DNA from 2 places in the Mesobacillus sp. MER 48 genome. Region 1 is predicted to be linked to the other one. Evidence: a T-box and tRNA genes for the amino acid it is inferred to sense, from the RefSeq annotation. Region 1 holds a T-box; the other holds one or more tRNA genes.
The links. The T-box of region 1 lies ahead of pheS (phenylalanine--tRNA ligase subunit alpha). A T-box ahead of a tRNA ligase gene usually reads a tRNA of that ligase, here a tRNA-Phe.
Positions count from the first base shown of each region.

Region 1 (3,380 bases):
TTTTGAATAAAAAATGAGATTTAGTTGTCCAGAAAATGTTTTCTGGACAATTTTTTTTGCCTATAAACGAAAGTTCTCTTTCATCACTACATTTTGGACCGGTATTTACTCCTGAGTTAGGAAAATCACTACGCAAATGACTATATTCTCTACGGAATTAATAATAATCTCTACAAAAACAGCCAGAATCTCTACGGAAATAACCTTATTCTCTGCTTTTTCCATAAAATAGAAAACGAGATGTTTACTTTATAAAAAAAGAACCCCTCAAACATTAAGGAGTCCTTCCAAAAAACTATTTCCCTTTTAAGCCTGATTCCAGAGCATCCAGCATTTCCTGCTTTTCTTGTTCAGAAGCATTCTGCCAGATGACTTCGAACAGCACTCCAAGTCCAGGAAGCATTTTTTCCTCGCCGTTCTGGATGGCATCGACGATTGTATCTTTAAGCTCGTCTTGCGTATTTCCTGCTACATTTGAAATAACAGCGTTTCTAAGGTTAAGGTTCATCTTTGCTCAAACTCCTTTCAAATTTCCATTGCTGGTTATAGCTTTAACAATTTTGGTTTTATTATGTATCCGTTTTGAGCTATAATAGTAAAATTGAACAAGCCATAATAAAGGAGAGCCAGAATTGAAGTACATTCAATCTGATAAAAATCCGCAAGTTAAACAGTGGAAGAAATTGCTTACGCGCAAGGAACGCGATAAGACCGGCATGTTCCTTGTTGAGGGCTTCCATTTAGTTGAAGAAGCACTATCGAAAAAAGAAGATGTTGAAGAGATTATTTTAAGCGAAAAAACGGAGTTGCCTTCCAGCCTGGATTACGGTTCCATTCCTGTTACGGTGGTAACGGATGAAATCAGCAGGCAGCTTGCTGACACTGAGACAACTCAGGGCATATTTGCTATATGCCGACAGCCAAAGAACCCGCAAACAAATGGAAAAACCTATTTACTTATTGATTCTGTCCAGGATCCGGGCAACCTTGGGACGATGATCCGCACGGCTGATGCTGCAGGGATTGATGCAGTCATTGTTGGGAAGGGCAGTGTCGATATGTATAATCCGAAGGTATTGCGCTCTGCGCAGGGAAGTCACTTCCATTTGCCGGTTATAAGTGGAGACCTTTCAGAATGGATTTCTGAACTTCAGTCTGAAAACATCCCAGTCTTTGGAACGGCTCTAGAAAATGGAGTTGTTTTTACAGAGGCTGAAAATAATGATGCCTTCGCCCTGCTCGTTGGAAATGAAGGAAGCGGCGTTAATAAAGAGTTGCTGGATAAAACAACGCAAAATCTTTATATCCCAATCTACGGCCAGAGCGAATCGCTGAATGTCGCAGTCGCAGCAGGTATCCTGCTATATTATTTGAAAACAGCAAAATAGGCTCGTTTTTTCATAAAACCATTTGATACTGCGGAAAGAATATACTATAATTAACAGTAAAATTAATATTTCAAAAACGATGACGGAGAAAAGTAGCTTGAAGATGGCCATTCAGGGAGAAAATGCCGGTGACTGGAAGCATTTTTATGGAACAGACAAGCGAAGTTCACCTCCAGAGTTGGCATCGGGACCGCTTTTTAGCGTAAAGATGCATCGGCACAAGCCGTTATCTCAATGAAGCGAACACGTAATACATAACTGTATTGCCTGTTAAAAAGGGTGGTACCGCGATAACCATGAACCTCGTCCCTTTATCCGGGATGAGGTCTTTTTGTGTTCAAAAAAGAGAAAATGAAGGAGGATTTACCAATGCAGGATCGGTTAAAAGAACTGCAGGCTGAGGCGCTTGAAAAAGTGGCCGCAGCTGCTGACCTAAAGGAATTGAATGATATTCGCGTTTCCTATCTTGGAAAAAAAGGTCCAATCACAGAAGTCTTGAAAGGGATGGGCAAGTTATCGGCTGAGGAAAGACCGAAGATGGGTGCCCTGGCCAACGAAGTCCGCGATGCGATTTCCGGCCAGATCGAAGTAAAGCAAAAGGATCTTGAGGAAGCAGCCGTCCAAAAGCAATTGGCAGCTGAAGAAATCGATATTACTCTTCCAGGAAGACCTGTTAAGACGGGCAGCCATCATCCGCTGACAAGCATCATCGAGGAAATCGAAGATCTTTTCATCGGCATGGGCTATACAGTTGAAGAAGGACCTGAAGTCGAAAAAGACTACTATAACTTTGAAGCGCTGAACCTTCCGAAAGGACATCCGGCACGTGACATGCAGGATTCCTTCTACATCACCGAAGAAACATTGATGCGCACACATACATCTCCTGTCCAGGCAAGGACGATGGAAAAACACCAGGGCAAGGGTCCTGTAAAAATCATCTGCCCAGGGAAAGTGTATCGCCGCGATAACGACGATGCAACTCACTCCCACCAGTTCATGCAGATTGAAGGCCTTGTCGTCGATGAGAATGTCAGAATGAGCGATCTGAAAGGAACGCTTGAAGTTTTTGCGAAGAAAATGTTCGGCGAAGACCGAGAAATCCGTCTGCGTCCAAGTTTCTTCCCTTTCACTGAGCCATCTGTCGAAATGGATATCTCTTGTAAAATTTGCGGCGGCTCAGGCTGCAGCGTATGTAAAGGAACTGGCTGGATCGAAATCCTTGGAGCAGGGATGGTCCATCCTAATGTACTTGAAATGGCTGGATACGATTCAAAGAAATACACTGGATTCGCGTTTGGTATGGGGCCTGAGCGTATTGCGATGCTCAAGTATGGCGTCGATGATATCCGTCATTTCTACACGAACGATGTCCGCTTCTTGAAGCAATTTTCGGTTGAAGAATAAGGATTAGGAGGGTAAAACCATGTTGGTATCATATAAATGGCTGCAGGAATATATCGATTTGGAAGGCGTATCTGCTGAAGAGCTTGCCGAAAAAATCACCAAAAGCGGCATCGAAGTAGAAGGCGTAGAAAAATTGAATGAAGGCTTGAAGGGCGTCGTTGTCGGGCATGTTCTTGAATGCGAGAAGCATCCAAATGCTGAAAAACTGAACAAGACACTTGTTGACATCGGTACAGGTGAACCGGTACAAATCATCTGCGGCGCACCGAATGTCGGCAAAGGCCAAAAAGTGGCGGTTGCAACGGTTGGTGCTGTTCTGCCGGGCAACTTCAAAATTAAAAAAGCAAAACTTCGCGGAGAAGAATCCCACGGGATGATTTGCTCACTTCAGGAACTTGGCATTGAAGGCAAGCTTGCGCCGAAAGAGTATGCAGAAGGAATCTACAATTTCACTCCTGAGACAGAAATCGGCCAGGACGCTCTTGAAGTCTTAAACAGGGATGATGAAATCCTTGAGCTTGGTCTGACGCCAAACCGTGCTGATGCGATGAGTATGCTTGGTGTTGCATACGAAGTTGGAGCCAT
Region 1 covers NZ_JAMAUR010000001.1:1,131,135-1,134,514, reverse strand. Annotated here, with positions in the region: gene M3593_RS05785 (M42 family metallopeptidase) at 1-10, shown strand, start outside; gene sspI (small acid-soluble spore protein SspI) at 296-508, opposite strand; gene M3593_RS05775 (TrmH family RNA methyltransferase) at 633-1,388, shown strand; T-box leader at 1,459-1,702, shown strand; gene pheS (phenylalanine--tRNA ligase subunit alpha) at 1,758-2,795, shown strand; gene pheT (phenylalanine--tRNA ligase subunit beta) at 2,815-3,380, shown strand, end outside.

Region 2 (3,380 bases), on a different contig from region 1:
GGCTTCAGGAACTTTCAAAGCAATAAATTCCTCGAGTTTTTTCAGCCTGTCCCTCAGGACCGCGTGGTAATCAGTCCCCCATGACGCCCGACAGAAGATTCCCCGCCTTTCCCCCTTCTTGCTGATCACTTTCGTTTTCATTTTTGAAGGATAGGCGAGAGCAATCGAAATGATTGATTTAGGACGATCAAAAATCAGGGCAGGCTCCGTTCTCTTTTCAATATCCTTTTCTTCAAATCCTGATTGATAGTGAAGTTGCTGCTGCATGTATAACCGGACCTTCATCTCTTCAAAGGTCGATGGTGCTGCAAAACCAATTTTATCGATGCCGATCGTTTTGCTGTAAGCTATGATCTCCTTCTTCAAACTTGCCATATCCATTGCGGATACCCCCTTCCTATTTTGATATCTATATATGAATCCCATAAATTTAAAAGCAAATCTCTTTTATGATAAACTATTTTAAAGCAGATTTGGAGGTGGAATCAATGGAAATTCAAGTTTCCAGGATGATATGCAATCTCAATCCCGGATTCACAATCGGAATGATCGAGTATAAGAACATACAAGTAGGCGAGTCTCCTCAAATGTTGAAAGGCAGACTGCAGCTCTTCCAGGAATCAATATACTTTGACCTTTTGGAAAAAAACGTTACGGAGCTTGAAGGAATCAAAGAGTGGCGAGGAATCTTCAAAGCAACGGGGAAGGATCCTAACCGATATAGACATTCGGCCGAAGCCCTTTACCGAAGGATCTCTAAGCAGAATTACCTTCAAACCATACATAGTGCGATAGATCTGAATAATTTCTTCTCGCTTGAATATCAAATTCCAATTGGTATTTACGACAGTGACAAACTGCAGGGGAATATCACAATTAAAGTTGGCGAAGAAAATGAAGAGTACGGAGGTCTGAATGGCAGAACTAATAATCTTGCTAACTTGATCATATCTGCAGACGATAAAGGACCGTTCGGAAGCCCTTTTGTCGATTCTGAAAGGACCGCAGTGACAGAAGAAACAAGAAATGCGTTGCAGATTGTCTATTTAAGGCCTTCTTCTCCGTCAACAGAAATGGAGAAGATGACCGAATCACTCATGAATATGTTCACCCAGATTCATGGAGGAACTGGTACATTTAAACTCGTGGGATGCTGATGCATCCTTTTTTCTATTTGGCCAACGCAAGCACTTAGCTTCAACCCCTCCAACTGATTCCACATCTATCAAAGAAAATAAAAAACGCGGTATCTCGTTTTCTAGAAACAAGATACCGCGTTAGTCACGTATGTATGGAGCGGGTGAAGGGAATCGAACCCTCATCATCAGCTTGGAAGGCTGAGGTTTTACCACTAAACTACACCCGCATACATATCTTATGAAAATAAAGAAAACAGGAAAACCTGTTTAAAATAAAGATGGTACCGGTGGTCGGGGTCGAACCGACACTCCAGAAGGAACACGATTTTGAGTCGTGCGCGTCTGCCAATTCCGCCACACCGGCATATGAAGATTTCAAATACTGCAATACCACTAAATAATTAGTGGAGGCGGCAACCGGATTTGAACCGGTGAATAAAGGTTTTGCAGACCTTTGCCTTACCACTTGGCTATGCCGCCATATTATATTGGAGCGGAAGACGGGATTCGAACCCGCGACCCCAACCTTGGCAAGGTTGTATTCTACCACTGAACTACTTCCGCAAATGGCTGGGCTAGCTGGATTCGAACCAACGCATGACGGAGTCAAAGTCCGTTGCCTTACCGCTTGGCTATAGCCCAATATATTATATTCAATACTGATTGAATATGTGATTTGAAATGGGGCGACTGATGGGAATCGAACCCACGAATGTCGGAACCACAATCCGATGCGTTAACCACTTCGCCACAATCGCCATTATAAAATTGGCAGGGGTAGTAGGAATCGAACCCACACCAAAGGTTTTGGAGACCTTCGTTCTACCTTTAAACTATACCCCTATGATAAATGGTGGAGGGGGACGGATTCGAACCGCCGAACCCTGAGGGAGCGGATTTACAGTCCGCCGCGTTTAGCCACTTCGCTACCCCTCCATTATAACATCATTTCCGATGTTAAAAAACCCATTTACTCAATTTCCTGATTAACCAGGAAATTTTAAATGGTGGCTCAGGACGGAATCGAACCGCCGACACAAGGATTTTCAGTCCTTTGCTCTACCGACTGAGCTACTGAGCCATATACTGGCGGTCCCGACCGGGATCGAACCGGCGATCTCCTGCGTGACAGGCAGGCATGTTAACCGCTACACCACGGGACCAAAGTATTTTCAAGTGATTAACTTGAAAAGCACTTCATGATTGCGGGGGCAGGATTTGAACCTGCGACCTTCGGGTTATGAGCCCGACGAGCTACCGGACTGCTCCACCCCGCGACGGTAATAATTCATCAAAAAACTTATGGTGGAGGATGACGGGATCGAACCGCCGACCCTCTGCTTGTAAGGCAGATGCTCTCCCAGCTGAGCTAATCCTCCATTGTTATGTTACTTATTAAAGAAAATGGTGACCCCTACGGGATTCGAACCCGTGTTACCGCCGTGAAAGGGCGGTGTCTTAACCGCTTGACCAAGGGGCCGTTTGTTTAAGTTTCTATGGCGGAGAGCAAGGGATTCGAACCCTTGAGACAGCGTTGACCGTCTACACGATTTCCAATCGTGCTCCTTCGACCTCTCGGACAGCTCTCCAAATTGGCTCCGCAGGTAGGATTCGAACCTACGACCGCTCGGTTAACAGCCGAGTGCTCTACCACTGAGCTACTGCGGAATAGTAATGATTTCTCCGACCTGGATACACGATCCGTATCTTTGAAAGAAGATGTCAAATGCATCTTGCCCGGCGGCGTCCTACTCTCACAGGGGGAAACCCCCAACTACCATCGGCGCTGAGAAGCTTAACTTCCGTGTTCGGTATGGGAACGGGTGTGACCTTCTCGCCATCGTCACCAGACAATTTTTCAAGACAATATCTATTATACTGTCTTTAGTGCATTTTGCAAGAGAAATTTTAAAGATATTTCACTTAGTAAAAATCTTTATTCCCTCAAAACTAGATAATGTGTAAGAAGAAAACAAGAGAAACGAATGATCATTGTCCAGCTCCGGCTCCTAGCCTCTCGAGTCGCTTCGGTCCATCCGCCGAAGTCAAAGAACGACTTCAACTGCTGGCCCTCCAGCGCTTGTCGAGGCTGTACAGTCGCCTACGCTTTTCGTATTTGGTTAAGTCCTCGAACGATTAGTATCAGTCAGCTCCACACGTCACCGCGCTTCCACCTCTGACCTATCAACCTGATCATCTTTCAGGGTTCTTACTAGCTTGCGCTATGGGAAATCTCATCTT
Region 2 covers NZ_JAMAUR010000008.1:132,094-135,473, forward strand. Annotated here, with positions in the region: gene queG (tRNA epoxyqueuosine(34) reductase QueG) at 1-381, opposite strand, end outside; gene M3593_RS20680 (B3/B4 domain-containing protein) at 489-1,157, shown strand; tRNA gene M3593_RS20685 (tRNA-Gly) at 1,293-1,366, opposite strand; tRNA gene M3593_RS20690 (tRNA-Leu) at 1,419-1,503, opposite strand; tRNA gene M3593_RS20695 (tRNA-Cys) at 1,545-1,619, opposite strand; tRNA gene M3593_RS20700 (tRNA-Gly) at 1,629-1,703, opposite strand; tRNA gene M3593_RS20705 (tRNA-Gln) at 1,707-1,781, opposite strand; tRNA gene M3593_RS20710 (tRNA-His) at 1,822-1,897, opposite strand; tRNA gene M3593_RS20715 (tRNA-Trp) at 1,909-1,982, opposite strand; tRNA gene M3593_RS20720 (tRNA-Tyr) at 1,991-2,075, opposite strand; tRNA gene M3593_RS20725 (tRNA-Phe) at 2,145-2,220, opposite strand; tRNA gene M3593_RS20730 (tRNA-Asp) at 2,227-2,302, opposite strand; tRNA gene M3593_RS20735 (tRNA-Met) at 2,343-2,416, opposite strand; tRNA gene M3593_RS20740 (tRNA-Val) at 2,443-2,518, opposite strand; tRNA gene M3593_RS20745 (tRNA-Glu) at 2,545-2,619, opposite strand; tRNA gene M3593_RS20750 (tRNA-Ser) at 2,637-2,728, opposite strand; tRNA gene M3593_RS20755 (tRNA-Asn) at 2,733-2,807, opposite strand; rRNA gene rrf (5S ribosomal RNA) at 2,875-2,990, opposite strand; partial or broken rRNA gene M3593_RS20765 (23S ribosomal RNA) at 3,256-3,380, opposite strand.
Region 2: it encodes a tRNA-Phe, which carries the amino acid that the T-box ahead of pheS (phenylalanine--tRNA ligase subunit alpha) is inferred to sense. The anticodon was not compared.